DNA from 4 places in the Alcanivorax sp. IL3 genome. Region 3 is predicted to be linked to each of the others. Evidence: predicted binding sites of a transcription regulator. Region 3 holds the regulator's gene; each other region holds the start of a gene.

Region 1 (7,357 bases), 1.3 Mb from region 3:
GAAGCCTGGGATAATTGATAACGCGCGATCAGGGTTATTCTGGGTTTCAAGCAAAGAAGCCGCGCTCAACATTGGGCGCGGCCTCTTTGCGTTAAGATGCGAAGGAGTTTCTCGCGAAGTTATCAATTATCCATTCTCAATTATCAATTTCCCCTCATTGTAATGCTAATCAACAACAACACCCCGAGCACAATACTGATCCCTTTCCAGATGCGCAGTTGCCGGATGTCGTTGTCGATGGCCGGCTTGCTGCTGCGCATCGGGCGGCGCAGGGCGTCGCGGAATTCGGCGGCGTCAGTGAAGCGTTGTTTGGGTTGATGTTGCAAGGCGAGCTGCAGCACGTTGTTGATCCACAGCGGGACGAACGCGTTGTGTCTCTGCAGTGGCGGCAGGGGGCGATGGGCGGATTTTTCGTAGCGGCCCTGCCACGGCAGCGAACCGGTGAGCATTTCATGGATGATCACCGCCGCGGAAAACAGATCACTCTGTTCGCTGGGGGCAGCGCCATCCAGCAGTTCCGGAGCGCTGTAATCCCGGGTGCCGAGGGGAATGCCCGCATTGTGCTGCTCCATGCCCCGGCAATGGCAACTGCCGAAATCCACGATGCGGACCAGCCCGTCGGTATCCACCATGATGTTGTCCGGCTTCAGGTCGCCGTGGATCACATCGGCGCGGTGCAGGGCGCGGATACCGTTGAGTAGCTGATCCGCCAGATACAGTTTTTCTTCCACCGCCACATCAGGGTGTTCCTTCAGCCACTGTTGCAGCGTCACGCCGTCGATGAACTCCAGATGCTGATACAGGCAGCTGGGATTGTCCGGCTGGGGCAGGGTGCGTAGCAGGTGGGCATTACGCAGGCGCTGACCGACCCACCCTTCCATGACAAACCGCTCCAGCGCGTCCCGGTCGTCTTCCAGATTCACCGACGGTGTCTTGAGTACCGATTGCGTGCCGTTTTCATCCTCCACCAGATACAGGTGGCTACGCACACTGGCATACAGCTCCCGCTGTACGGTGAAACCGTCAACCCGGACCCCCGCGCTCAGTGGCGGGGGCAGGGGCAGGCTGCCGCGCTGGCGCAGGGCTTCGTCGGCGCTGGCGTCGGGCAGGCCATCCACCTGCAGCACCTGACAGCTCAGGTTGTCATCGCTGCCGCTGGCCAGGGCCGCTTCCACCAGACTGCGGGCAGCCATTTCCGGTTGGCCACTGGCACGCACTATGCCCTGCATGCGCGAACGGGACAGGAAACCATGCACGCCATCGCTGGTGAGCAGAAATACATCGCCCACCTGCAAATCACTGCGGCTGTAGTCCACATCCAGTCGGGTGTCGCCGCCCATGACCCGGGTGAGTACCTGGCGGTCGCCGCCGATCATGCGGCTGTGGTCGCGGGTGAGGCATTCCAGGCGTTCATTACGCAGTCGCCAGATACGCGAATCGCCTACCTGGAACAGGTGGGCGGTACGCGAGCGCAGTATCAGCAGGGACAAGGTGCACAGGTGGCTTTCCCCTGCCAGTGTCTGCCGGCACAGCCAGCGGTTCAGGGCTTCCAGTACCCGCTGTGCGGAGCGGGGCACACTCCATAGCGATGGCGTTGCATAGTAGTCGTTGATAAATCCGAGCACACAGGATTCCGCTGCCTCCCGGGCTGCACCGGCACTGGACAGCCCATCAGCCAGGGCGGCAACGATGCCCTTGGTACGCAGCAATGGGCCATCAGGAATCTGCATAGCCAGCGCATCCTGGTTGTGCAGCTTGGGCCCGGCATCGCTGTACTGGCCGATGCGAACCTGCGGGTGCAGGTCCGGCTCGGGGGCAATGGCTGAGTCCTCGGTCGTGACGTTGGCAACATCCATGATCAAAGCTCCTGTGTATGACCTGCCGAAAACACTCAGCCCACCTCGATGAGCTGAACGTCGCCTTTCTCATCAATTTCCGCAATGTGCCCTTTGGGTTCATCCAGGAACTGCACGGCGGCCAGGGCCACGGCAGCGCTGGCGGCAATCACCAGGAAGAAGGTGGACGGGTCCACAAAGGTCAGCACGGTCAGGAAGATCACCGCACCGGCGTTACCGTAGGCGCCCACCATGCCGGCGATCTGACCGGTAAGGCGTCGCTTGATCAGCGGCACGGTGGCGAATACCGCCCCCTCGCCAGCCTGCACAAAGAAAGAACAGCACATGGTGGCAATCACCGCCAGGGCAATGGGCCAGCTACTGCCTATCTGGCTCATCAGGCCGTAACCCACCATCAGACCGCAGAGCAGAATCGCCAATGATTTCTTGCGTCCGAACTTGTCGGAGACCCAGCCACCACCGGGGCGAGCCACCAGATTCATGAAGGCATAGCCGGAGGCCAGCAGGCCGCCAGTGACTGCCGACAGGGTAAAGGTATCGGTAAAGAACAGTGGCAGCATGGACACCACCGCCAGCTCGGAGCCGAAGGTCACCATATACGCCAGATCCAGAATGGCTACCTGCTTGAAGCTGTAGCGGTCGTGCTCGGGAACCCCTTCTTTCAGGTGTTCACGGTTTACTCGCCAGGCCTGACCAAGCTGTACCACCGCCAGGCTGATAATCAGTGCGGCCAACAGAATCTGTGTGGTCTGGCCGAACAGATTAAGATTGGTGGGCCCCAGGCGCCAGACGATCACCAGCAGGGCGATATACAAAGGCAGGCTCATGGCCAGGTAGAAGAACAGGTCTTTCCTGGTGCTCACTTCCAGCGCGCTGGCTTTCTTCGGCTTGAAATAGGACGCGCCCTGGGGCGTGTTGCGTGCCCGCCACAGGAAGAAAATCCCGTAGAGAAAGGAAACGGCGCCGGTGGTGGCAATGGCCCAGCGCCAGCCGTCATCGCCGCCGTAAAAGAGAGCCAGTGAAGGCAGGGTAATCGCCGCGGCAGCAGAGCCGAAGTTGCCCCAGCCACCATAGACACCTTCCGCCAGGCCCACTTCCCGGGCCGGGAACCATTCGCTGATCAGGCGTATGCCCACCACGAAACCGGCACCCACAAAGCCCATCAGCAGACGGGTCACCGCCAGTTGTTCATAGGTAGTGGAAAGCGCAAACGCCCAACAGGGGAGGGCGGCAAGCATCAGCAGTGAGCCAAACACCAGCCGGGGGCCAAAGCGATCCACCAGGGAACCGATCACCACCCGGGCCGGAATGGTCAGCGCCACGTTGAGAATCAGCAACGCCTTTATCTGTTCCGGGGTGAGGTCGAAGGCTTCGCGCAAATGCCCCATTAATGGCGCATGGGAAAACCACACAACAAAGGTAATAAAGAACGCCAGCCAGCTCAGGTGTAACAGGCGGATGCGTGGCGCGGAAAGATTCAACAGATTCAGCTTTTGATCGCTCATGACTTCTCCATGCATGGGCGGTTAACGACAGGGTGGTCTAGGCAACTCCTGTGCCACCTTGATAAGTGACTGTTTTCAATGGATTAAACGGAGAGAAATCGAGAGAAGGGCAATAACCGTGCGCAAATCGGGAGCGTTTATGGGTCATCGCGGTGCACGAAAAAATGCATTTTTCTCGTGCACGAACGCATTAAAAGAAAGCAGGAGTTCTGTGGTTATTGCCGAAAAAACAAAATAAATCTATTAAAAATAATGAGTTAGCAAGTTGGCACAGGCCTTGCTCAGTGATGGGTGTCAGTTATGCACCGCGAGGGTGAGCCTTATGGCAAAGCAACAACTTCTACTTATTGGCCACGGCATGGTGGGCCAACGTTATCTAGAGTCTCTGGTGGTCCAGGGTGGCCGCGAGCACTTCGACATTACCGTACTGTGCGCCGAGTCACTGCCGGCCTATGACCGCGTGGGGCTAACCAGCTACTTTTCCGGCAAGAACGCCGACGACCTGTCGCTGGTGCCTGAAGGGTTCTTCGCCGAGCACGACATTACCCTGAAGCTGAATACCAAGGCGGATGTCATTGATCGTGGTGCGCGCACCGTTACTACCAACACCGGTGAAACGCTGAACTACGACAAGCTGGTACTGGCCACCGGGTCTTATCCGTTCGTGCCGCCGATTCCCGGTAATGATCGAGACAACTGTTTTGTGTACCGCACCATCGATGATCTGGATGCCATGATCGCTGCCAGTAAAGACGGCAAAGTGGGCACCGTTGTGGGGGGCGGCCTGCTGGGTCTTGAGGCAGCCAAGGCTTTGCATGATCTGGGCCTGCAAACCCATGTGGTGGAATTTGCCCCGCGTCTGATGGCTGTCCAGGTGGACGACTTTGGTGGCGGCCTGCTCAAGGACAAGATTCAGGAATTGGGTGTCACCGTGCACACCAGCACCGGCACCAAAGACATTGTTGACGGTGAAACCTGCAAACACCGGATGAACTTCGGTGAAGACAATTACCTGGAAACCGATGTGATCGTGTTCTCCGCTGGCATCCGTCCCCAGGACGAACTGGCCCGCGCCTGTGAGCTAGAGCTGGGCGAGCGTGGCGGTGTCGTGGTGAACAACCACTGTGTCACCTCGGATGACAGCATTTATGCCATCGGTGAAGTGGCGTTGTGGGAAGGCCGCATCTTCGGTCTGGTGGCGCCGGGTTACCAGATGGCGGAGATCGCCGCCGAGCACCTGATGGGCAAACAGGAAAAACAATTCCTGGGCGCGGACATGAGCACCAAGCTGAAACTGATGGGCGTGGACGTGGCGTCCATCGGTGATGCCCACGGCAACACTCCGGGTTCACGCAGTACCGTGTTCATGGATCAGACCGTCGGCATCTACAAGAAGGCGGTGATCAGCGAATGTGGCAAGAAACTGCTGGGCGCCGTGCTGGTAGGCGATGCCAATGATTACGGCAACCTGCTGCAGCTGTGCCTGAACGAGATGGACCTGCCTGGTGATCCGGCGGCACTGGTCGCCCCGGTTTCCGATGGTGCGCCCCTGCTGGGCGCCGATGCTCTGCCCGATACCGCCCAGATCTGTTCCTGTAATAACGTCTCCAAGGGCGACCTGTGTGCCGCCATTGATGATGGCGCCATGACCGTGGGTGATCTGAAATCCTGCACCAAGGCTTCGGCTACCTGTGGTGGTTGTTCGGCGCTGGTGAAACAGGTGCTGGACAGCGAACTGGAAAAACGTGGCGTGGAAGTGAACAACCACCTCTGCGAGCACTTTCCCTATTCCCGCCAGGAAATCTATCACCTGGTACGGGTAGGGCAGATCACCACCTTTGATGAGCTGCTGGAAAAACACGGCAGCGGTGAAGGTTGTGATATCTGCAAACCCACCGCGGCCTCGGTGTTGGCATCCTGCTGGAATGACTATGTGCTGAACAAGCCCCACGCGGGCCTGCAGGACACCAACGACTACTTCCTGGGCAACCTGCAGCGGGACGGCACCTATTCTGTGGTACCCCGTGTGGCCGGCGGTGAAATCACCCCGGACAAACTCATCGTGCTAGGCGAAGTGGCCAAGAAATACGACCTTTACACCAAGATCACCGGCGGTCAGCGGGTGGATCTGTTCGGTGCCCGCGTTGAGCAGCTGCCGGATATCTGGCGCACCCTGGTGGATGCCGGTTTTGAAACCGGCCATGCCTACGGCAAGTCCCTGCGTACCGTGAAATCCTGTGTCGGTTCCACCTGGTGCCGCTACGGGGTGAAGGATTCCGTAGGCACCGCCATTCAGGTGGAAGAGCGTTACAAGGGCTTGCGTAGCCCACACAAGATCAAGATGGCCGTCAGTGGCTGTACCCGAGAGTGTGCCGAAGCGCAGAGCAAGGATGTGGGCGTCATCGCCACCGAGAAAGGCTGGAACCTGTATGTCTGCGGTAACGGCGGCATGCGCCCCCGCCATGCGGATCTGTTTGCTTCGGATCTCACCGACGAACAGCTGATCAAGACCGTGGATCGCTTCCTGATGTTCTACATCAAGACTGCCGATCGCCTGCAGCGCACCAGCGTCTGGCTGGAAAACCTGGAAGGCGGTCTGGATTACCTCAAGCAGGTAATTCTGGACGATTCCCTGGGCATCGGTGCCGAGCTGGAAGCGGAAATGGCACATGTGATCGACACCTACCAGTGTGAGTGGAAGACCACCATCGAAGACGATGAAGCGCTGAAACGCTTCAAGCATTTCGTCAACGATGACAGCGCCGACGACAACCTGAAATACGTGCGCGAGCGCGGGCAGCGTCGTCCGGCCTTTGAACATGAACGTATCGAACTGGTCGAGGAGGCATAAGCATGAACAGTTCCGTAGCCGTGCAATGGAAAGCCGTGTGCAAGCTTGATGATGTGCTGCCGGGCACCGGGGTAGGCGTGCGCCTGCCCGGTCGCCAGGCGGCCCTGTTCCGCACCAGCGATGGCAGCCTCTACGCCCTGGATAACCGCGACCCGTTCAGCCAGGCCAATGTGCTAAGCCGGGGCATCCTCGGCTCGATGGGCGACAAGCGAGTGGTGGCTTCGCCGATCTACAAGCAGCACTTCGATCTGGAAACCGGCCAGTGCCTGGAAGACGAAGCCGTCTCCCTCACGGTGTATCCGGTACAGGTGGAAGGCGACCTGATCAAACTGGCCGTCCCGGCCTGAATACCGCAAGGGCGATGTAGTAATGAAGCGACTGGTGGTAATTGGTAACGGCATGGCGGCGTGCCGCCTGCTGGAAGAGCTCACCCGCCTGGCGCCGGATCTCTATCAGATCACGGTGGTAGGGGAGGAGCCCTTTGCCGGTTACAACCGGGTCATGCTGTCGCCCTTGCTGGGCGGCGGCACCGACGAACAGACCATTACCACCTATCCCCACCAGTGGTATCGCGACCGGGATATTCGTTTGATTACCGGTTCCCCGGTGGTGGAGATTCACCGTCATCGTCGTCAGGTGATCACCGCGGCGGGTCACGTGCTCGGCTATGATCGCCTGCTGCTGGCCACCGGCGCGGCCCCGCGCCAGTTACCGGTGGACGGCGTGGCATTGCAAGGCGTCATGAGTTTTCGGGACCTGCATGACGTGAGGACATTATTGTCGCTGCCGGCTGCCCGAGTAGTGGTCGTGGGTGGTGGCTTTCTGGGATTGGAGGCAGCCGATGCGCTGGTGAAACAGGGGCACGATGTGACTCTGGTACACAGCCGCGGGCACCTGCTTAACCAGCAACTGGATAAAGCGGCAGGCCATCGCCTGCAACAGGATCTGGAAGCCCGGGGCCTGAAATTCGCCATGCAGGCGCGCACCCAATCCATCGAAGATAACGGTCACGGCGGTGTCGCTGCCGTACACCTGGGCGACGGACAGCGACTGCCTGCCGACTATGTGGTGCAGGCGGTGGGTATCGTGCCGCGCACCGAGCTGGCCGCCCAAGCTGGCCTCACCGTCAATCAGGGCATCCGCGT
Region 2 (7,357 bases), 810 kb from region 3:
CGCCTTCATGGGAGTGGCTGAAACCGGCTCGTTTTCTGCCGCCGCTGAGCGCCTCTACATCACGCAGCCTGCCATCAGCAAACGCATCGCCCTGCTCGAACAGCAGCTTGGCGCCCGTCTCTTTGATCGGGTGGGCCGTCAAATTCAGCTTACCGAAGCAGGTCGCTCCCTGCTGCCACGGGCCAGGCAGGTGCTGATGGACGTGGAAGACATGGCTCGGGCCATCCACGACCTGTCCGGCTCGGTCACCGGCAAATTGCGCATTGGCACCAGCCACCATATCGGCCTGCACCGCCTGCCGCCGGTGCTGCGTCAGTTCTCCCGGGACTACCCGCAAGTGGAACTGGACATCCATTTTATCGATTCGGAAGAAGCCTGGGAGGGAGTGCTGCACGGGGAACTGGAAATGGGCGTAGTCACCTTGCCTCCGCAGCCGGATGAGCGTCTGCAAAGTGATGTGATCTGGCGCGATCCGCTGGTGTTCATGTGCGCGCCGGAGCACCCGCTGGCCAAGGTGGACAATATCACCCTGGAAACCCTCACCGGCTACAGCGCCATCCTGCCGTCACCGGTCACCTTTACACGCGGCATCGTGGAGCGGCTGTTTGACGAACATAATCTTAAGCTCAATATCGCCATGTCCACCAACTATCTGGAAACCATTCACATGATGGTGTCCATCGGCCTGGGCTGGAGCGTCCTGCCTGCCACCATGGTGGATGGCTCGGTGGTGGAATTGGCCGTGGATGTACCGTTACCGGAGCGGGAGCTGGGTGTGGTGATTCACCCTGCCCGCACTCGCTCCAATGCCGCCAGGGCGTTTTTGCAGGCGCTGGAGGCATCCGGCCTGTAACTGCTTAAGCGGTTGAATCGCCGGAACGGGTAACGCCGCCCACGATAAGCAACATGGCCGCCAGCACGGCGGCCAGCGCCGCGCCGAAAAACAGGTCCACTCCCCACTGCTGCCACAGCAAACCGGACAACCCGGCACCCGCCGCCCAGCCTGCGCCAAAGCCCAGGCTGGAATACAGGGCCTGTCCCTGACCGCCCAGTGACGCCTCAAACTGCTTGTGCACCCAGGCGATGCTGGCCGCATGAAAGCTGCCAAAACTGGCCGCGTGGAGCAGCTGGGCAAGCGCAAGCCATAACAACGAATCGGCTACCACACCAATCAGCAGCCAACGCAGGGCCGCCAACAGCAGACTGGCCACCAGAATCCAGGGAATAGAGAAACGCCGCATCAGCCGATGCATGACCAGAAACAACCCTACCTCCGCCAGTACACCCAGCGCCCACAGGCTACCCACCACGAACTTGCTGAATCCCAGATCCTGCAGATAGATGCTGTAGAACGTGTAGTAAGGCCCATGGGAGAGCTGCATCAGAAAAGCGGCCACCAGAAACAGGGAAACGGCCGGACGTCGCAACACGCTCCACACAGATGGCCCACCCTGTTCCCGATGACGCGCCTCCCCGTCACCCGCCGGCAACGTCAACGTACCCAGCCACAACAGCCACAACAACGCGCTCAATACCCAGGGCAGCAGATCAGTACCCAGCCGGTCCAGCGCCTCGCCAAGCACCAGTACCGCCAGGATAAACCCCACTGAGCCCCACAGGCGCACAAGACTGTAGCGGTGAGACTGACGCCCCAGAGACTGCAAGGTGAGGACTTCAAACTGGGCCAGTACCGCGTTCCAGAAGAAACTGAACGACACCAGCAGTGCCGCCATGGACCAGAACTGATCGATCCAGAACACCGGCAGGAACACTATCGCCGCAAGCAGGTTTCCGGTCCGGATGATACGCAGGCGCTGGCCGCTCCGATCCGCCAGCCAACCCCACAGGTTAGGGGCACCAATTTTGGTCAGCTGGGGAATGGCCATCAGCAGGCCGATGGCGGCAGCGCTGAAACCCAGGTCCTTCAGGTACAGGGACCAGTAAGGCACCAGGGTGCCCAGTAGTCCGAAATAGAGGAAATAGAAGCCTGACAATCGCCAGTAGTAAGGCATTAGGGGCTGAACCTTGGCGTGGCGGTTAAATGAATGGAAGGCCGGACGTCTGATGTCGGACATCCGGCGCTAAATCAAACCTGCCGTAGGAGCGTCGCTGGCGGCGCGATCAAAGGCGTTGAACAGCAATGTAACCACAGAGATCGCCGAGGAAAAGACTGGTTTTTTCTCTGTGTACTCTGTGCCCTCTGTGGTGAAAATGCTTTTGATTACGTGTCATCGCGCCGCCAGCGACGCATCCTACGGATGGTCAGGCATTTAAATCGGCGGAAATGGTGGCGTCACATCGCCGTTCTGCGCCCGATGGCGCAGGCAATGGTCCATGAGCACCAGGGCCAGCATGGCCTCGGCAATAGGAGTGGCCCGCACGCCCACGCAAGGATCGTGGCGCCCCTTGGTAACCACTTCAACCGGGTTCCCTTGCAGATCAATGCTCTTGCCGGGAATCAGGATGCTGGAAGTGGGCTTGAGCGCCATGGCCACACGGATGGTCTGCCCGGAGCTGATACCTCCGAGCACACCGCCGGCATGGTTGCTGAGGAAGCCTTCCGGGGTCATCTCATCACGATGTTGCTCACCGCGCTGATTGACCACTGCAAAGCCGTCGCCTACTTCCACACCCTTGACCGCGTTGATGGACATCATTGCCTTGGCCAGATCCGCGTCGATACGATCGAACACCGGCTCGCCCCAGCCCGGCGGCACGCCGTCGGCAAACACTTCCACCCGTGCACCGATGGAAGAGCCATCCTTGCGCAGCGCATTGATGAGAGCTTCCAGCTCCGGCACCTTGCCTGCATCCGGGAAGAAGAAAGGATTGCTGTTTACGGTAGACCAGTCGAATTGCTCCGCTTTGACCTCACCGATTTGAGTACAGCCCCCATAGATGCGAATACCCAGTGTCTGCTCCAGATACTTGCGGGCAATGGCGCCGGCCGCCACGCGCATGGCCGTTTCCCGGGCCGATGACCGCCCGCCGCCGCGGTAATCGCGGAAACCGTATTTCTGCGTATAGGTGTAATCCGCATGCCCGGGCCGGAAGGTGGTGGCGATGTCGGAGTAGTCCTTGGACTTCTGGTCGGTGTTTTCGATCAGCAAGCCGATGGACGTGCCGGTGGTCTTGCCCTCGAACACCCCGGAAAGGATCTTCACCTGATCCGGCTCACGACGCTGAGTGGTGTAGCGGCTGGTGCCTGGCTTGCGCCGGTCCAGCTCCACCTGCAGGTCTTCCTCGCTGATTTCCAGCCCCGGCGGGCAGCCATCCACGATGGCCCCCAGTGCCAGGCCATGACTCTCACCAAAGGTGGTGATGCGAAAACGTTCACCAAAACTGTTGCCGGACATGCGGATCCTCAAAAAAGCATTGGGCCATTGCATCTCCCCTCACCTGCCCGGTAAAAGGAGCATCAACGGCTCAGGAAGAAAACTGTTCGCGGTATTCTAGCAGCTGTTGACGGGTAAGCATGAATACCCCGTGGCCACCACGCTCGAATTCGAACCAGAAGAAAGGCACCTGCGGCCACTGATTGACCATGGCTTCCCAGCTATTGCCCACCTCCACGATCAATACCCCGTGCTCGGTAAGCTTATCAGGGGCCTCACTCAGCAGGCGGCGGGTAAAATCCAGGCCGTCATCGCCGGAGGCCAGTGCCAATTCCGGTTCGTGGCGGTATTCATCCGGCAGGCTGGCCATATCCTGTGCATCCACATAGGGCGGATTGGAGACGATCAGGTCATAGGGGCCATCCACCTGGGCTAGGCCATCGGAATGCAGGGCTTTCACCTGCCCTTCCAGGCCATGACGGCGAATATTGTCTTCACAGACGGCCAGAGCTTCTTCACTGATATCACTGCCGTCCACGCGGGCATGGTCAAACGCGTAGGCACAGGCGATGGCGATACAGCCGCTGCCAGTGCACAAATCCAGCACCGCATGGACCTGCTCCGGCTCTACCCAGGGGGTGAAGGATTGCTCGATCAGCTCTGCCAACGGCGAGCGGGGAATCAGGACGCGTTCGTCCACGTAAAAGGGCAACCCGCAAAACCAGGCTTCATGGGTCAAATAAGGTACCGGAACCCGGTCATTCACCCGACGACACAGCAAGCCCAGATAGTCACTGATTTCAGAAGGCAACAAGCGGGCATCGAGAATGCGAGGATCGCCATGCAACGGCAGAGACAAGGTGCTCATCAACAGCGCCAGCGCCTCGTCCCAGGGGTCATCATTACCGTGACCAAAGAAAACCTCACCGGCACGCAGGGCACTCTCACCAAAACGCAGACAATCCCTGACTGTGTGCAGGGCGGTAACGGCTTCTTTCTGTTGTTGCGGGCTAATCACGGCATCCTCCTCAAGCAGGCGGCGAAGATTAGCACAAAATCCGCCATGAAAGCCTGTAGAGGGTAACTTGTTGGCCTGCCAGCAGGCATGGCTGTTAACCTGCAAATGGTGTCGGTTAGCAGCAATGTCGGCATAGGAAAATCAAGTGGCATCATTTCAGCGACAGCAGCATTGCGTATAAGATGCGCTCACGCTCTCTGGCAGGCTGTTGAAAAGGATTAGTATGACCGCAGTTACGGTGTTCCAAGACGGCCCTTTTACCTTGGTGGATTTGAAGAACGGCACCCTGGTCGACATGAGCGTGGAACTATCGATCTATCGACAGCGACTGACCCTGTTCAACATGAATCTCCAGCGCAAACAGCTGGCAATCTATGTGGGTCGCATCTGTGGGCTCGACTTTACCGCCTCCCGCTATGCCTGCGGCGAAGACTTCAAGCAAATTACCGAGGCCAAAGTGCTGGTACTGGAAAGCATACTCAACCGTACCTTTGCCAACATGATGCTGACCCTGAACAAACCGCAATTCCCGGTCTACGTGTGTGCGAGCCTGGCAGAGGCCAAGGCGTGCCTGCTGGAAAAACACCCCCGGGAGGAACAGTGAGCGCGATCTGGTTATTGAAAACCGAGCCCGACACTTTTTCCATCAATGACCTGCAGGCCTGTCCTGGGGGCACCAGCGGCTGGGACGGAGTGCGCAATTACCAGGCTCGCAATCGTGTGCGCGACGAGATGAACGAAGGTGATTGCGTGCTGATCTACCACTCCAGTTGCGCACAGCCCGCCATTGTCGGTGAAGCCTGTGTGGTCAGTGCCCCCTACCCGGACCCCAGCCAGTTTGATCTCGACTCAGGGGGGTTCGACAATCGCAGCAGCCGCGAAGAACCGCGCTGGTATCAGGTGGATATCCGTTATCTGTGCACGTATCCGCAGCCCCTGTCGCTGAAAACCCTTCGCCAGTACGCGGAGTTTGCGGATATGGAACTGGTTGTGCGGCCACGCCTGTCAGTACAGAAAGTCACCGAACGTCAGTTTCAGCGCATCCAGCAACTCTGCATGCCAGAAAGCGCCAGCGCCTGACCAGCAAGCGAACCAGTGCGGTGCACAGCATCGCACCAGCGCAAGACTGCGCCCCAAAACCGCGCAGGCAGATACGAAAAAAGCACGACACTCCCCCATAATCCCTTCCGTGGCCGGCTTGGCACAGCGGTTGCAATTGCCCCTTCGTCACTACTAACGAATGGGATTCATACCATGCCACAGCGCCGTTTACCCTGGTTTGCCTTACTGCTACTCCCCGGCCTGGCCAGGGCGGATTCGCTCAGCGCCGTTGATACGGTCTGGATTGCCGTGGCTGCCGCCCTGGTTTTCTTCATGCAAGCGGGCTTCGCGCTGCTGGAAAGTGGCATGAGCCGCGCCAAGAATGCACTGAACGTGGTGATGAAAAACTACATGGATTTGTGCGTGGGCACCCTGGTGTTCTGGGGTGTGGGGTTTGGCGTGATGTTTGGCACCAGCAGCACCGGCTGGTTTGGCGAAGACCAGTTCATGCTCAGCCACGCCGACGGCAGTACCTGGGCCATGCTGCTGTTCCAGATCATGTTTGCTGCCACCGCTGCCACCATCGCTTCCGGCGCCATGGCAGAACGCACCCGTTACGTGGGCTACCTGTGTGGGGCCATTGTCATTACCGGGCTGATCTATCCGCTCTACGGCCACTGGGCCTGGAACAGTGAGGGCTGGCTGGCCAAGCTCGGCTTTATCGATTTTGCTGGCTCCACCGTGGTGCACAGCATCGGCGGCTGGTGTGCCCTGGCCGGAGTGTTGGTGGTTGGCCCACGACTGGGCCGCTTTGACCGTCACGGCCAGCCCCGGACCATCCCCGGGCATAACCTGTCCTACGTGGCTCTGGGTGGCTTTATACTCTGGTTTGGCTGGTTCGGCTTCAATGGCGGCTCCACCCTGGCTGCCAGCGTGGATATTGCCAAGGTGAATCTGAATACCCAGCTCGCTGCCGCCGCCGGTGCGGTGGGCAGCGTGATCTACCGCATGGTCAGCCGCCGACCGATTCTGTTGACGGAAACCGTCAACGGCAGCCTTGCAGGTCTGGTGGCGGTTACCGCCGGCTGCGCCGTGATGACACCGGGCTTTGCTGTCCTCACCGGCCTGGTCGCCGGTGCGCTGGCGGCCTTCGGGGCGAGAATGTTGCTAGCGTTACGCCTCGATGATGTGGTCGGCGCGGTGCCGGTGCATGCCTTCGCCGGTGCCTGGGGCACCCTGGCCGCTGGACTGTTCTACGATGGTGACCTGTTCAACCCGGAACGAATTACCGTACAGCTGCTGGGCATCGTGGTTGCATTTGGCTGGGCCTTCTTCACCGCCCTGGTGATGTACATGCTGGTGTCCTTGCTCACAGGCCTGCGAGCCCCTGCTCTGCATGAACAACGCGGCCTGGACCTGAGCGAACACGCAGAAAGTGGCTATCCGGAGTTTCCCCAGAACACGCTTTATAACAGTGAGCTGACCCGCTCGGCGGAGTCTCGTCCATGAGTCAGGAGCTGCAACGTCGACGGCGCGCCATTGCCACCGGGCTGACGCCCTACATGAACGAACCTCTCTTGCTGGAGGCGATCAGCCTCTGGCAACAAACCTATGCCGAACGCCCTCGCTTTTCCCTGCAGGGCTTTGTCAGTGAGTTGTGTCAGATGTTCGACCTGGGGGAGCGCCGGCATCAGATCCATATGAGCCTGGTGCAGGCCATGACACTGTCGGAGCAGGAACTGGCCGACGATCCGCTGGCCGGCAGCGAGGAAAACCCCGCCCGGGAGCACCCTTGCAGCCAGGCGTTCGAGCAGATCATGCGCTCGCTGTGGGAAGGCATTGGCGCCCGTGCGGCAAGCCAGTTGCGGCTGGACATGGCCGCCCAGCTGCGCAGCAATCAGGTCGGGGCGGAAACCCGGCTGACCATGGAATACTGGCTGCAAGCTCCGGAACGCCCGCTGGC
Region 3 (7,357 bases):
TCACCCATCTGCCCATGCATGGCCGCGCCCAGCGCGGCATCGGCTATCTGCCACAAGAAGCCAGCATCTTCCGCCGCCTGACCGTGGAAGAAAACATCATGGCGATCCTGGAAACCCGCAAGGAGCTCAGCAAGGCGGATCGCCACGAGCGCATGGAGAGCCTGCTCAAGGAATTCCATATCACCCATATCCGTGATTCCCTGGGCATGAGCCTGTCCGGCGGTGAACGACGTCGGGCAGAAATCGCCCGCGGTCTGGCCACCGACCCGGATTTCATCCTGCTGGATGAACCCTTCGCCGGCGTGGACCCGATTTCCGTGAACGACATCAAGGGCATCATCCGCCACCTGAAAGAGCGCGGCATCGGCGTGCTGATCACCGATCACAACGTGCGCGAAACCCTGGATATCTGTGACACCGCCTATATTGTCAGCGCCGGGCACATTATCGCCTCCGGCGACGCCGACACCATTCTCGGTAACCAGCAGGTGCGGGATGTGTACCTGGGGGCCGATTTCAGGCTGTAAACAAATTGACAGTTGATAGTGGACAGTTGACAGCTACGCGATAAAGGCACTTGGTTCTGAAGCCCTTTGAGGGCCGCGCCCAAACTTTAAACGCAGCCTCAGACATTGCAGATAAAGACAGGATTCCCCGCGACGCTGTCAACTGTCCACTATCAACTGTCAACTTTGCTCTCTAGCACACAACCATCATTGGCACAAATATTGCTTGCCTTATGCATAGGCTGTTATTCTCGTGTTTTGGGGATGACATCAGCCTGAGCAGTATGAAGCCAAGCCTACAACTACAAATCGGCCAGCAGCTGACCATGACACCGCAGCTGCAGCAGGCCATTCGCCTCTTGCAGCTATCCACGCTGGACTTGCGTCAGGAGATTCAGCAGGCAGTGGAAAGCAATCCGTTGCTGGAGCTGGCTGATGATTTCGGTGACGAATCCCTGCCTGACGCTGACGAAGAACGTCAGGACGAACAGGAGCTGGATACCGAGCGTGACGACGCTCTGGAAGAGTTCGTGGACGACGAACCCGGCATCGAAACGGAATGGGACGATGTCTATTCCGGCCAGACCAGCAGTGCCTCCAGCGCCCTCCCCGACGATGCCGACGACTGGCAACAACGCCATAGCATTGCCGGCAATCTTCAGGACCACCTGCTCTGGCAACTGAATCTGACCCCCATGAGCGATGTAGACCGCATTATCGCCATGACCATCATCGAGTCCCTGGACGATCGCGGCTACCTGACCGTCACCGTGGACGAGATCGTAGCGATGATGAACGCCCAGGATGACCTGCTCACCGAAGGCGACGAACTGGAAGCCGATGAAGTACTGGCAGTTCAGCACCGCCTGCAGCAATTCGATCCGGTAGGGGTCGCCAGCCTGGATCTGGCCGACTGCCTGCGGGTGCAGTTGCGCCAACTCCCCACAGACACTCCCTTTCTGGACTATGCCCTGGCCCTGCTGGGGCATCTCGCGCTGCTGGAAAAGCACGACTACGCCGCCCTGCGCCGGGTACTGCAGATCAGCGAAGAAAACCTGCTCGACGCGCTCTCGCTGCTGCGCACCCTGGACCCGGCACCCGGCGAACAGATCGGTGAAAGCCAGGTGGATTACGCGGTGCCGGACGTGATTGTGCGCCAGCACCAGGGACGCTGGCAGGTCAGCCTGAATGAGGAAGTGCTGCCCAAGGTCAACCTGCAGCAGCAGTACGCCTCCATGGCCCGCAAGGCCGGTGGCGAGGATGGTCAGTACCTGCGCAACTGCGTGCAGGAGGCCAAGTGGTTCATCAAGAGCCTGCAAAGCCGCCACGACACCCTGCTGAAGGTGGCCACCCGCATCGTTGAAGTTCAACAAGACTTCTTTGACTATGGCGAGGAGGCAATGAAACCGCTGGTTCTGGCCGAGATTGCTGATGCCGTCGAGATGCACGAATCGACCATCAGTCGGGTCACCAACCAGAAATACATGATGACACCCCGCGGCGTCTTTGAGCTCAAGTATTTCTTCTCCAGCCACGTGGGAACAGACGGCGGCGGTGAGTGTTCCTCCACCGCTATTCGTGCCATTATTAAGAAGCTGGTCGCTGCCGAGAATCCCCGCAAGCCGCTTAGCGACAACAAGCTGGCTAGCTTGTTGAACGAGCAGGGGATCAACGTGGCGCGCCGGACAGTCGCCAAGTATCGTGAGGCGATGAGAATACCGTCATCCAGCGCCCGCAAGCGTTTGGTGTAGGCGCCGGGACGGCCCAACGAGCAGGTAAAGGAGTCAGCCATGCAAATTAATATCAGCGGTCATCACCTGGAAATTACCGATGCTTTGCGAGCCTACGTAGGAGACAAATTCTCCCGTCTTGAACGGCATTTCGACCAGATTACCAGTGTCCAGGTGATTCTTTCTCCGGAACCCAAAACCCACAAGGCAGAATCCACCATCCATATTTCCGGGGCCGACGTCTTCGCCACCGCTGAAGCAGTGGACATGTACGCTGCCATCGACAAGCTGACGGACAAGCTCGACCGCCAGATCCTCAAACACAAGGAAAAGGCTGTCAGCCACAAGCACGGCGGCCACTGAACCCAAAGCGACAATTATGCGAGTTCGCGAACTACTCACCGAAGCACGCACCCATAGCGAGGTGCAGGCCAGCAGCAAGAAACAGCTGCTGGACCAGGTTGCGCAGCTGGCCGCGGCCGGCTGCGACAGCCTCAACGAACAGGAGGTCTTCGATGCCTTGGTAGCCCGGGAAAAGCTGGGCTCCACGGGCATCGGTGAAGGCATCGCCATTCCTCACTGCCGTCTTGGTCACTGCCAGCAACCCATCGGGCTGCTGCTGAAACTGTCTACCCCCATCGATTTCGACGCCGTTGACGGTCGTCCGGTAGATCTGGTTTTTGTGCTGCTGGTTCCCCAGGAAAACCCTGAACAGCACCTGAAAACCCTCAGCCACCTGGCTTCCCTGTTCAACCACGACGATTACCGTGACGAACTGCGATTGAGCAAGAACGATCATCACCTTTATCACACCGCCGTGGAATCCGAAGCGGAGCTGCGACTGGCATCATGAAGGAACGCAACACGCTTTCAGGCATCACCCGGGATATCCCCTCGTCTATCAATTTTGCGTGTCAACGTGCGGCAAATAGCATGCAAGCGGTGCAACCATGAAACTCACCATCATCAGCGGCCGATCCGGCTCGGGGAAAACCACCGCCCTGCAAGCCATGGAAGACCAGAACTACTACTGCGTCGACAATCTGCCGGTGGGCATGCTCCCGACACTGGCGGAGCAGCTTGATCAGGGTGAGCTACCCATAGAACGAGCGGCAGTAGGCATTGATGCCCGCAACCTGCCCACCCAGTTGCTGGCCTTTGATGCCATCCTTGATGCACTACACCAGCAGCAGGTAAAGACCGAAATTATTTACCTGGATGCGGACGACAGCACTCTGCTGAAGCGCTTCAGCGCCACCCGGCGGCGTCACCCGCTGGGCGCCCAGCAGGGCTCCGTGGAGGCAGCCATTCAGCATGAGCGGGAATTGCTCTCCAATATCCGCCTGCGTGCCGACCTGGTGATCGACACCAGCAACTATGACGTTCACAGCCTGCGCAACCTGATGCGCGAGCGGGTAGCCAATCGCAGCGCGGCCCTGTCCCTGCAACTGGAATCCTTCGGGTTCAAGAACGGCTTGCCCAACGATGCCGATCTGGTGTTTGACGTGCGAGTACTGCCCAACCCGCACTGGCGGGCCGACCTGCGGCCCTTTACCGGCCGCGATGACGCCATCATCGATTTCCTCCAGCAGCACCAGGCCAGCCACGACATGCTTGATGACATTCATCATTTCGTAAAACGCTGGCTGCCGGCGTTTGCTGACAGCGATCGCAGCTATGTGACGGTCGCCATCGGCTGCACCGGTGGCCGCCATCGTTCGGTATTCATTACCGAGCAACTGGCAAAACGGCTACGCAATGAGGGCACCACCCTTCAGGTCCGCCACCGCGAACTGGATTAGGCTTCCACCACTCAATGATCGAAAAGCAACTGGATATCATCAACAAGCTTGGCCTGCATGCCCGTGCTGCCGCCAAGGTGGTCAGCGTGGCCTCACGCTATGAAAGCCGCATTCACGTCATTCACAACGGCAACCCCATCGACGCCAAAAGCATCATGGGGTTGTTGATGCTTGGCGCCGCCAAGGGCACCAGCGTTACCTTTCAGGTTGACGGCAACGATGAAACCGCCGCCATGGAAGAACTCACCGATCTGTTCGGCCGCCGCTTTGACGAAGAAGAATGAAAAAACAGTTGATAGTTGATAGTTGACAGTTAACAGTTAGGGGCTCGCTCGCGGCCAGCCTGTTTTTAGCTGTCCACTGTCAACTATCACCTGTCAACTGCCTGTCCTATTTATGCCCGCCGATACCAGCCGTAGCCAACAGCACCACAAAATCATCAACCGCGCCTTGTCCAGCGGCACCTATACCCAGGTCCGTCAGCTGTTCAATAATCTGCCCGGTGCTGAGGCGGCGCATTTGCTGGAATCGTTCCCTCCCCGGGAACGGGAAATTCTCTGGCAACTGCTGAGCAAGGATCAGGAAAGCGAGGTCCTCCAGTATCTGGGCGAGGAAGTGCGGGTTGAGCTGCTGCGCAATCTGAGCACCGACGAGCTGGTCTCGCTGGTGGAAGAGCTGGACACCGATGACCTGGCCGACCTCCTGCAGGAATTGCCGGACCACGTTACCAGCCAGGTCATGGCCAGCCTGGATGAACAGAATCGCGACCGGCTGGAACAGGTAATGAGTTACCCGGAGGATACTGCCGGGGGCCTGATGAACACGGATGTGATTACCATCCGCCCGGAAATCACCTTCGAGGTCGTACAGCGCTATCTGCGTCGGCGGGGTGAAATTCCCCGTACCACCGATAACCTGGCCGTGGTCAATCGCCGCAACCAGTTTATCGGGCTGCTGCCGCTGACCAAGGTCCTGATCAGCGACCCCGGCACCACCGTGCGGGAGGCCATGATCACCGACGCCGAATCCATCCCTGCCACCTTGCCCGCTCATGAAGTCGCCAAGATCTTCGAACGTCAGGATCTGGTAACCGCACCGGTGGTGGACGAAGACGGCATGCTGGTCGGCCGGATTACCATTGATGACGTGGTCGACGTGATTATCGAGGAAGCCGACCACTCGCTGATGAGTATGGCCGGTCTGGATGAAGACGAGGACACCTTCGGTTCCGTTTGGCAGACCGCTCGCCGCCGGGCTGTCTGGCTGGGGATCAACCTGCTGACCGCCCTGGCCGCCTCCGCCGTCATCGGGCTGTTCGAAGCCACCCTGGAAAAAGTGGTGGCGCTGGCCATCCTCATGCCTATCGTTGCCAGCATGGGCGGCATCGCTGGCAGCCAGACCCTGACCCTGGTGATCCGCGCTATGGCACTGGGGCAGATCCAGTCGAGCAATACGCGCTATCTGCTGGTCAAGGAACTATCCGTGGGGGCATTGAATGGCGTGCTGTGGGCCACGGTGATTGGCATTACCGCTGCGCTATGGTTCGACGACCCCAGTATCGGCATGGTCATCGCCACCGCCATGATCATCAACCTGATCATGGCCGCCTGTGCGGGCGCCATGCTGCCCATGATCATGAAAAAGATGGGCATCGACCCGGCCCTGGCCGGCTCCGTGGTGCTCACCACCATCACCGATATTGTCGGCTTCTTTGCCTTCCTGGGCCTGGCCACCGTGCTTTACGCACATTTGCTGGTCTGACTGTTGCGTTCACCCATAAAAAAGGCGCCATTGATTGGCGCCTTTTTTGTCATGCTCTACTACGAAATTTATTCCACAAAAATCTGCCGGAAAGAGACGTAGTAGGCGCCGGCCAGAATCGGCATGACGAACAGCCACCCCAGCAGTAGTGGCAAGGCAGCCACCAGCACGATCACCATGGTGACCAGCAGGTAAACGATCATGGGAATTACATTGCGGGTGAAGCCGCGAAGGCTCAGCTTCATGGCTTCGCCCACACCCTTGTTGCCCAGAAAGATCAGCGGCACGGTGAAATAGAACAGATAGACGAAGCCAAACATGGCTACCAGACCCAACAGGCCAATCACTATCATCGCTCCAGTACCAGCGCCTCCGGCACCCAACGCATACCCCAGGCCACCGAAAACAGCCCCGAGCAGCAGCATCACACCGAGCTGAGCCAGTGCCATCAGAATCAGTGGACCGGTTCGATCAGAAAACGCGGCGAACAAGTCGGCAAAATCCGAGTTGCCCTCGGTTTCCATGCGATGGAAAATTTTCACGATCCCCGCGTAAAGTAGAGGCGTCGCCAGAATCTGAGCGATCATGCCAAGCAACGGAATGATCTGGAAGGCAGAGGTGATCAGCACGGTGACCACCAGGGCCCCAAGCACCACACCCCAGTGTCCCGGCAGCATCTTGTGACCACTGCCGATCCAGCCCAGCGCGTCCCCCACACTGATTTTGCGCGGCTCGGCCAGAATGGTCAGCGGCTGTGCCGGCGGATTATTGTCATCAATCAGCTCGGCCTGCGGCTGTTGATACGGATTGATTTCACTCACGGTTTGCTCCTTTCCCGAAAAAAATTTCATCCATTGAAAATGCCCGGATACAACCTGTCGCTATCGCCCTGCGATTTTCATCGGCGACAGCAACAGCGAGCCGCTGGCGATGTTACCCCGATAATCCACATCGGTGCCGCTACCCTGAATACCCTTGAGCATCTCCCCCAAATGCCCCGCAATGGTAAACTCTTGCAACGCTCCTTGTATGACGCCGTTCTCAAACCAGAAACCGCTGGCGCCACGAGAATAGTCTCCTGTCACCAGATTTACTCCCTGCCCCATGACTTCCGTGATCAGAATGCCTTTCGGCACCCGGGCCATCAACGCTGCCAGTGACTCGCCCGTATCGGTGATAGACAGGTTACGTACCCCTCCACCATTGCCGGTGGGGTCCATCTGCAAACGGCGACCGGCGTACAGGCCCAGTACATACTGGCGCAGCACGCCGTCCTCCACGAAAGACTGGGCACGGGTGGGCAGGCCATCGCCATCGAAAGGGGCGGAGGCGTTTCCGGCAGACAGATGCGGGTTCTCCGTCAGGGCATAGCCCTTGGGCAACACCGCAGTCCCAATGCTGTCCTGCAGGAAGGAGCTGCGACGGTACAGGGCGCCGCCGCTGATGGCGGACACCAGGTGACCCAGCAGGCCGGATGCCACTTCCGGCGCAAAGATCACCGGCAATTCACCGGTCTCCGGAATGCTCGCCCCCAGCCGTGCCAGCGTTCTCTCGCGGG
Region 4 (7,357 bases), 1.6 Mb from region 3:
CAGAACCCGGGCCTGGGGAAGTTCGTCTGGGATGAATTCCAGAACGGCAGTTCCCAGTCCCTGGGCCGGATCATGGTGGCGGTGATCGTCATCGGCCTGATCGGCTTCCTGCTGGACCGCCTGATGCTGATGCTGCAGCGCGCGCTGGTGTGGGACAAAGCTTCAGCACAACGCTAGCAGCTGAAAGGAGAATCAACATGAAAGCCTTACTGGAACTGTCCAACGTGGGCATGAAGTTCGACACGCCGAAAGGCACGTTCGAAGCGCTGAAGGATGTGAATCTGAAAATTGATTCCGGCGAATTCGTCTCGCTGATCGGTCACTCCGGTTGCGGGAAATCCACGGTGCTCAATATCGTCGCCGGCCTGCTACAGGCCACCGACGGCGGGGTGATTCTGGATAAGCAGGAAGTCACCGAACCCGGCCCGGAGCGGGCCGTGGTGTTCCAGAACCATTCACTGCTGCCCTGGCTCACGTCGTTTGAAAACGTGGAGCTTGCGGTGAAGCAGGTCTTCAAGAAGACCAAGAGCCGGGCGGAAATTCGCGACTGGGTCGAACACAACCTGGAGCTGGTGCACATGGCCCATGCCATGCACAAGAAGCCGGATGAAATCTCCGGTGGCATGAAACAGCGCGTGGGTATTGCCCGTGCCCTGGCCATGCAACCGCAGGTGTTGCTGATGGATGAACCCTTCGGGGCGCTGGATGCCCTGACCCGTGCCCAGTTGCAGGATTCCCTGATGGATATTCATGCCCAGTTGGGTACCACGGTGATCATGATTACCCACGATGTGGACGAGGCGGTGCTGCTGTCCGATCGCATTGTGATGATGACCAATGGGCCCTCCGCCACCATCGGCGAGATTCTTGACGTCAATGTGCCGCGTCCTCGCGATCGCCTGGCCCTGGCCGACGATCCCACCTTTGTTCGCTGTCGTCAGCAGGTGCTGCAGTTCCTGTACGAGAAACAGCGCAAGGTGGAGCCGCTGCCCAAGCGTGCTGACGCTGAGACTGGCGCGGCTCGAAAACGGGCCTGATAACCGTTTATGACTGATTTGATTCGCCTGCTTTTTTCGCACACGGAAAAGCGGGCAGGGGGAAGGTGTGTCTGATTTCAGCACATCACTGTTTTTAATTTTGGGACGTTACATCGAGGAAAAGACCATGAAATATTCTGCCATTGCTGCCGGCGTCATCCTGTCCACGCTCGGTTTTTCGGGGACGGCTCACGCCGAAGACGATGCCTTTATCACTGCGTTGAAAGAAGGCAAGCCGCTGCTGAACCTGCGCCTGCGCCATGAGGAAGTGGATAGCGACGGTGCCGCGGAAGATGCCCAGGCACTCACCCTGCGCACCCGACTGGGCTACCAGAGCGGCACGCTGCACGGCTTTGATGTGTTGGGGGAGTTTGAAGACACCCGCATTGTCGGCAACGTGGATAACTTTGCGCCGCACATGGCCGGTTACCCGGTGATTGCTGATCCGGAAGTGACCGAGCTGAACCGCGCTGCAGTCCGTTATACCGGTAGCGACGCCCTCGATGGCCTGGTGGCCACCTATGGTCGTCAGCGCATCATTTACGACAATGCCCGCTTCGTCGGTAACGTAGGCTGGCGCCAGGATGAGCAGACTTTCGATGGCGCCAAGCTGGATTACGGCACCGGTGATTTTTCTTTCTCCACGTCCTATCTCACCCAGGTAAACGGCTTCACGCCAAAGTTCGATGCCAATGTCTCCAATTACCTGTTCAACGCCAGCTGGGCCGGGGCGCCGGGGGGATCACTCACCGCCTATGGCTACCTGCTGGAAACCGATAACGTGCCCGATTCCGATAACGACACCTATGGCCTGCGGTATGCCGGTGCCTTCGATCTGGATGCCGTAAAGCTGCTTCTCACCCTGGAAGGCGCCCAGCAAGAGGTGGAAGCCGGCGATACCGAGTACTACTTCGCCGAAGTGGGCGCAGAAATGGCCGGGGTCACCGTCAAGGTGGCGCAGGAAGTGCTGGGCTCTGATGACGGCAAGATTGCTTTCCAGACCCCGCTGGCCACCAAGCATGCCTTCAATGGCTGGGCGGACCTGTTCCTGGTAACCCCGGCGGATGGCCTGAAAGACAGCTTTGTCAGCGTCGGCACCAAGCTGGCCGGCTTCAAACTGGCGGCGGTGTATCACGACTTTCAGGCCGAAGAGGGCAGCAGTGACTACGGCACGGAAACCAACCTGCTGGTGGCCCGGCCCATCGGCAAGCACTACGTGGTGGGCCTGAAATACGCCGACTACAGCGCTGATGATTTCGGCGCCGACACACAAAAACTGTGGGCCTGGGCAGAACTGAAACTCTGAGCAAAACAGCGCCGTTTTGGCGCCGCGGAGTGCACCGCTATGGTGCGCTCCGCGAGGTCTGTTGTGGTGAATAAGGAATCGCAAAGAAAAACAGTGAGTTAATAACCCCATGACTGGCACAACCGTTGCAAACCAATCAAGTAACACTCAATCCCTGGATGCTACCGACACTATGGCCCTGAAAATCATGCTGGTGGATGACCAGCCACCGCGCGCTGCGATTCTGGAGCGTGCCCTGATCGACGAAGGGCACGAGATCCTCTGTCGTCTGACCAGTGCTGCCGGGCTGGCGGAGAAGGTGCATTCCAGTAATCCGGATGTGGTGATCGTGGATATGGACGCGCCGGACCGGGACACCCTGGAGAGCATGGCACTGGTGCAGCGGGATATGCCGCGGCCCATGGTCATGTTCTGCAACCAGGACGACGAGGATCTGATCGTGGCGGCCCTGCGTGCTGGCGTCAGTGCCTATGTGGCCGGGGAAACCGATCTGGCCCGGGTGCGCGGCGTGATGCGCGTGGCCACCGCCCGTTTCCGGGAATACCAGGCGCTGCGCGAGGAGCTGGAACAGACCCGCGAAGCGCTGGCAGAACGCAAGATCATCGAGCGGGCCAAGGGCCTGCTGATGCAACGCCGCCGCCTCAATGAGCAGGATGCCTACAGCACCCTGCGGCGCCAGGCCATGAATACCGGTCAGCCATTAATCCAGGTGGCCAGGTCAGTGCTGGATTATGCCGAGATGCTGAAAGCGCAGGGGTGATGGAATTGGCCAGCTTTCCCTGTGGGAGCGATGGTTCCATCGCGAATGTGTTTGCCTTTGAGTCAGGTGAAATTCGCGGTTGTACCCGCAGGGCATAGCAAACGACCGGCCCCACAAAACTGGAGCGAGCATGAGAAGAGTGAGCCCATTGAAAAAATCACGCAGCCTGATCGAGGCACCCAGCAAAAAGGTATGGCGTGCTACACCGGCTGAAGGTGTGCAGGTGGTCAAGCGTCAGGCATCCAGCGTTCGCCGTCAGCCCCTTGCGGAGCCAACCCCATGAAAATCCGTATCGGCTATATGCCGCTCACCGACAGCTTGCCGTTAGTTGTGGCCCAGGAAGCGGGCTACTTCGCGGCGGAAGGGTTGGATGTGGAGCTGCAGCCGGAGTGGAGCTGGGCCAGCCTGCGCGATCGCCTGTTGGTGGGGCAGCTCGATGCGGCCCCCATGCTGGCGCCCATGATGATGGCCACGTCGCTGGGGCTGGGGTGTATCAAGAAACCCCTGGCCACGGCATTCTCCATGGGGCTGAACGGCAACGGTATTACCGTGTCACCCATGTTGTTCCAGGGGCTGTGTGCCCTGTCCGAAGGGCCCACGCCCAACGACATGGCCAGTGCCATGAACAAGCTGGTGGCGGCCCGTGCCAGTAGTGGCGAGTCGCCGCTGGTGCTGGCGGTGGTGTTTCCGTTTTCCTGTCATGCCTATCAATTACGTCACTGGCTGAGCGTCGCCGGGCTGGACCCGGATCACGACGTGAAGCTGGTGGTGTTGCCGCCGTCGCAGATGGTGGATCACCTGCGCATGGGGCATATCGATGGCTTCTGTGTGGGCGAACCCTGGAACAGTCTGGCGGCGTTAACCGGCGCCGGGCACTGCATTCTTTCCGGTTACCAGATCTGGGAAAACGCACCGGAAAAAGTGCTGGCGGTGTCGCGGGACTGGGTGGCCCGTAATCCCGGGCCTCATCGCGCCATGTTGCGGGCGCTCTATAAGGCCGCTCGCCACGCCGACGAGCATCTGCTGGAGAGCCTGTCGCTACTGGCGCATCCGGCCTGGCTGGATGTACCGGCGGAAATCATTCGCGCACCGTTCAGCCAGCGCCTGCCCGGTGGCTTGACCGGACAACCGTTTCCGGCCCATCACTTCCACGTATTCGCCGGTTTCCACGCCAACTTCCCCTGGCGCTCCGATGCCCGTTTTCTGTTGGAGGAAATGCAGCGCTGGCGTCAATGCAGCCTGGAAGAAACCCAGACCTTTGCTGCCCAATGCTACCGCACCGACCTGTTCCGCGACGCCCTGGCGGACCTCACCAGCCTGCCATTGATGGACAGCAAACCGGACGAGCGACACGCGGGCCATTGGCAATTACCCGGTGAGCCAAAGCCGGTAGAGCTGGGGCCGGATCGGTTGTTGAAGGTGATTGAAGCGGAGGAGGGGGCGTTGGACGAATAGAACAGCGCGTTGGTTTTTTGTGGGAAGTCATGCTCGCATGACGAATACGGCGGTAGCTCATGGCAAACCCCCTTCGTGATGCAAGCATGGTTTATTCGCTCCGCTCACCCCTTCGGGGCCGCCCTGCGGGCGTTACTACGCTGCGCTTCGTTCCCACAAAAAGATCGCTATAACCAACCGCCGGGCAGAACCTCGAACGGAATCGTAGGAGCCAGCCTGCTGGCGATATCGTCACCGGGACAGTGTGAATCGCTTGCAGGCAAGCTCCTACGGAATGTTTAACCCGCCTCGCGCAGCTGCTTGGCGGCATCCACCATGTTGGCCAACGCGCCCTGGGTTTCTTCCCATTTGCGGGTTTTCAGGCCGCAGTCCGGGTTCACCCACAGCCGTTCCCTGGGCAGTCGCTCGGCGGCTTTTTCCATCAGTTGCACCATCCAGCTTACGTCCGGTTCATTGGGGGAGTGGATGTCGTACACGCCCGGACCAATGTCGTTGGGGTACTGGAAATCCCGGAAGGCATCCAGCAGTTCCATGTTGGAGCGGGACGTTTCGATGGTGATCACGTCCGAATCCAGGGCGGCGATGGCCTCGATGATGTCGTTGAACTCCGAGTAGCACATATGGGTGTGGATCTGGGTGTCGTCGGCTACGCCCACGGTGGCCAGGCGGAAACAGTCCACGGCCCAGTCCAGGTACTGGCCCCAGTCTGCCTTGCGCAGCGGCAGGCCTTCGCGCAGGGCGGGTTCGTCGATCTGGATCACCTTGATGCCGGCGGCTTCCAGGTCCTGCACTTCATCGCGCAGGGCCAGGGCGATCTGGCGACAGGTATCGGCGCGAGGCTGGTCATCGCGCACGAAAGACCACTGCAAAATGGTCACCGGCCCGGTGAGCATGCCTTTGACGGGCTTGTCGGTGAGTGACTGGGCGTATTGCGCCCACGCCACGGTCATCGCCTCGGGGCGCTGCACGTCACCGAAGATCACGGGGGGTTTCACACAGCGCGAGCCATAGCTCTGCACCCAGCCGAAGCGGGTGAAGACAAAACCATCCAGCAGTTCACCGAAGTATTCCACCATGTCGTTGCGTTCGGCTTCGCCGTGCACCAGCACATCCAGTTCCACCTCTTCCTGGTAACGAATGCAGCGGGCGATTTCCTGCTTCATCTGTTCGGTATAGGAGGCGTCGTCCAGGCGACCGGTTTTCCAGTCGCGGCGGGCGGTACGGATTTCCCGGGTCTGCGGGAAGGAGCCGATGGTGGTGGTGGGGAAGGCTGGCAATTGCAGCGACTGCTGTTGTTTGGCAATGCGCTCGGCAAAGGGGCTGTGGCGGTCGCGGGATATCTCGGCGGCGGCGGCCAGCCGTTTGGCGACTACCGGGTTATGAATGCGGTTGGACAAGCTGCGGGCCTGCAGGGCTTCGCGCTGACGCTGCAAGCCGGCATTGACGCTGCTGTCGCCATCGAGCGCGCCGCCCAGCAGGGCCAATTCCTGCAGTTTTTGTTTGGCAAAGCTGAGCCAGCTTTTCAGTTCGCTATCCAGCTTGTCTTCCTGATCCAGATCCACCGGGCTGTGCAGCAGGGAGCAGGAGGGCGCCAGCCACAGGCGATCGCCCAGTTCGTTACGCAGGGAGATCAGCGCATCCAGGGCCGCATCCAGATCGGTGCGCCAGATATTGCGGCCATTGATGTAGCCCAGCGACAGCACCTTGTCGCCCAGCCGTGGCACCACCTGACCGAGATCATCGTTGCCGCGCACCCGGTCCAGGTGCAGGCCATCCACGGGCAGTTCCAGGGCGGTGAAAAGATTGTTTTCCAGGCCGCCGAAGTAGGTGGCCAGCAGCAGCTTGCAGGTGCTGGCGGCGGCGAGCTGGTCGTAGACTCGCAGGTAGCTGCGCTGCCAGCTGTCGGGCAGGTCCAGCACCAGGATCGGTTCATCGATCTGTACCCATTCCACGCCCTGATCGGCGAACCGCTGCAGGATCTGGCGGTACACAGGGATCAGGCTGTCCAGCAGGGCCAGCTTGCTGCTGTCGTCGGCACCGTCAAAGCTGTCGCCCTTGCTCAGGTACAGATAGGTGAGCGGGCCGGGGATCACCGGCTTGGGGGCGTGGCCCTGGGCTTTGGCTTCCTCCACCTGCTCGAACAGGCTTTCCCGGGCAATGCGGAAGGTCTGGTCTGCCGCCAGTTCCGGCACGATGTAGTGGTAGTTGGTATCAAACCACTTGGTCATTTCGCAGGCTGCCGCCGGCGTACCGCTGGGGGCACGGCCCCGGGCCATGCGGAACAGGGTATCCAGGTTTACCGGTTGCTCGTTGTCTTGCTGGAAGCGATTGGGTACCACGCCCAGCAGGCAGGAAAATTCCAGAATCTGGTCGTACCAGGCGAAATCGCCCACCGGTACCAGGTCCAGGCCGGCATCGGTCTGCAGCGCCCAGTGTCGTTCGCGCAGGCTCTTGCCCACGTGCTCCAGTTCGGTCTGTTGCAGGTCGCCGGCCCAGTAGGCTTCCACGGCTTGCTTCAACTCACGGCGGGCACCAATGCGGGGAAAGCCGAGGTTGTGGAGGGTGGTCATGGTGTCGTCCTTTCATTCTGACAGGGTGGGCACTGGCCTGCCTGCATTCGGGGGCCAGTGCGATTGATGGCTATTGTGGAGACAGGTGAAGTTGAGGCAAAATCAAATATCTAATTATGAATATGAGATTTTCTCATGCTGGAAGTGCGACACCTGACCACCCTGCTGGCCATCGAAGAGGCCGGTTCTCTGATGGAAGCTGCGGAACGCCTTCATGTGACCCAGTCTG

What was found. Region 3 encodes sigma-54, which starts transcription at its own class of promoters, with help from an activator protein. Its sites were predicted from a motif close to TGGCACNNNNNTTGCTNT; they were not measured.
Region 1: a site for sigma-54 is predicted at 3,628-3,645, ahead of nirB (nitrite reductase large subunit NirB). Genes of this name have one in related genera too.
Region 2: a site for sigma-54 is predicted at 5,553-5,570, ahead of ACMG4M_RS08345 (ammonium transporter). Genes of this name have one in related genera too.
Region 4: a site for sigma-54 is predicted at 2,458-2,475, ahead of ACMG4M_RS11780 (ANTAR domain-containing response regulator). Genes of this name have one in related genera too.

Annotation. Positions count from the first base shown of each region.
Region 1 is NZ_CP179931.1:2,257,669-2,265,025, reverse strand. It holds gene ACMG4M_RS10540 (DUF1285 domain-containing protein) at 1-14, shown strand, start outside; gene ACMG4M_RS10535 (bifunctional protein-serine/threonine kinase/phosphatase) at 144-1,856, opposite strand; gene ACMG4M_RS10530 (NarK family nitrate/nitrite MFS transporter) at 1,892-3,361, opposite strand; gene nirB (nitrite reductase large subunit NirB) at 3,684-6,212, shown strand; gene nirD (nitrite reductase small subunit NirD) at 6,215-6,559, shown strand; gene ACMG4M_RS10515 (NAD(P)/FAD-dependent oxidoreductase) at 6,582-7,357, shown strand, end outside.
Region 2 is NZ_CP179931.1:1,785,918-1,793,274, reverse strand. It holds gene ACMG4M_RS08375 (LysR family transcriptional regulator) at 1-853, shown strand, start outside; gene ACMG4M_RS08370 (MFS transporter) at 858-2,012, opposite strand; gene aroC (chorismate synthase) at 2,271-3,356, opposite strand; gene prmB (50S ribosomal protein L3 N(5)-glutamine methyltransferase) at 3,427-4,353, opposite strand; gene ACMG4M_RS08355 (hypothetical protein) at 4,577-4,957, shown strand; gene ACMG4M_RS08350 (EVE domain-containing protein) at 4,954-5,433, shown strand; gene ACMG4M_RS08345 (ammonium transporter) at 5,608-6,903, shown strand; gene ACMG4M_RS08340 (hypothetical protein) at 6,900-7,357, shown strand, end outside.
Region 3 is NZ_CP179931.1:972,889-980,245, reverse strand. It holds gene lptB (LPS export ABC transporter ATP-binding protein) at 1-527, shown strand, start outside; gene ACMG4M_RS04640 (RNA polymerase factor sigma-54) at 791-2,257, shown strand; gene hpf (ribosome hibernation-promoting factor, HPF/YfiA family) at 2,297-2,599, shown strand; gene ptsN (PTS IIA-like nitrogen regulatory protein PtsN) at 2,616-3,089, shown strand; gene rapZ (RNase adapter RapZ) at 3,187-4,038, shown strand; gene ACMG4M_RS04620 (HPr family phosphocarrier protein) at 4,053-4,322, shown strand; gene mgtE (magnesium transporter) at 4,435-5,799, shown strand; gene ACMG4M_RS04610 (BPSS1780 family membrane protein) at 5,868-6,620, opposite strand; gene pmbA (metalloprotease PmbA) at 6,681-7,357, opposite strand, start outside.
Region 4 is NZ_CP179931.1:2,530,556-2,537,912, reverse strand. It holds gene ACMG4M_RS11795 (ABC transporter permease) at 1-177, shown strand, start outside; gene ACMG4M_RS11790 (ABC transporter ATP-binding protein) at 198-1,037, shown strand; gene ACMG4M_RS11785 (alginate export family protein) at 1,165-2,343, shown strand; gene ACMG4M_RS11780 (ANTAR domain-containing response regulator) at 2,516-3,103, shown strand; gene ACMG4M_RS11775 (CmpA/NrtA family ABC transporter substrate-binding protein) at 3,383-4,558, shown strand; gene metE (5-methyltetrahydropteroyltriglutamate--homocysteine S-methyltransferase) at 4,837-7,128, opposite strand; gene ACMG4M_RS11765 (LysR substrate-binding domain-containing protein) at 7,264-7,357, shown strand, end outside.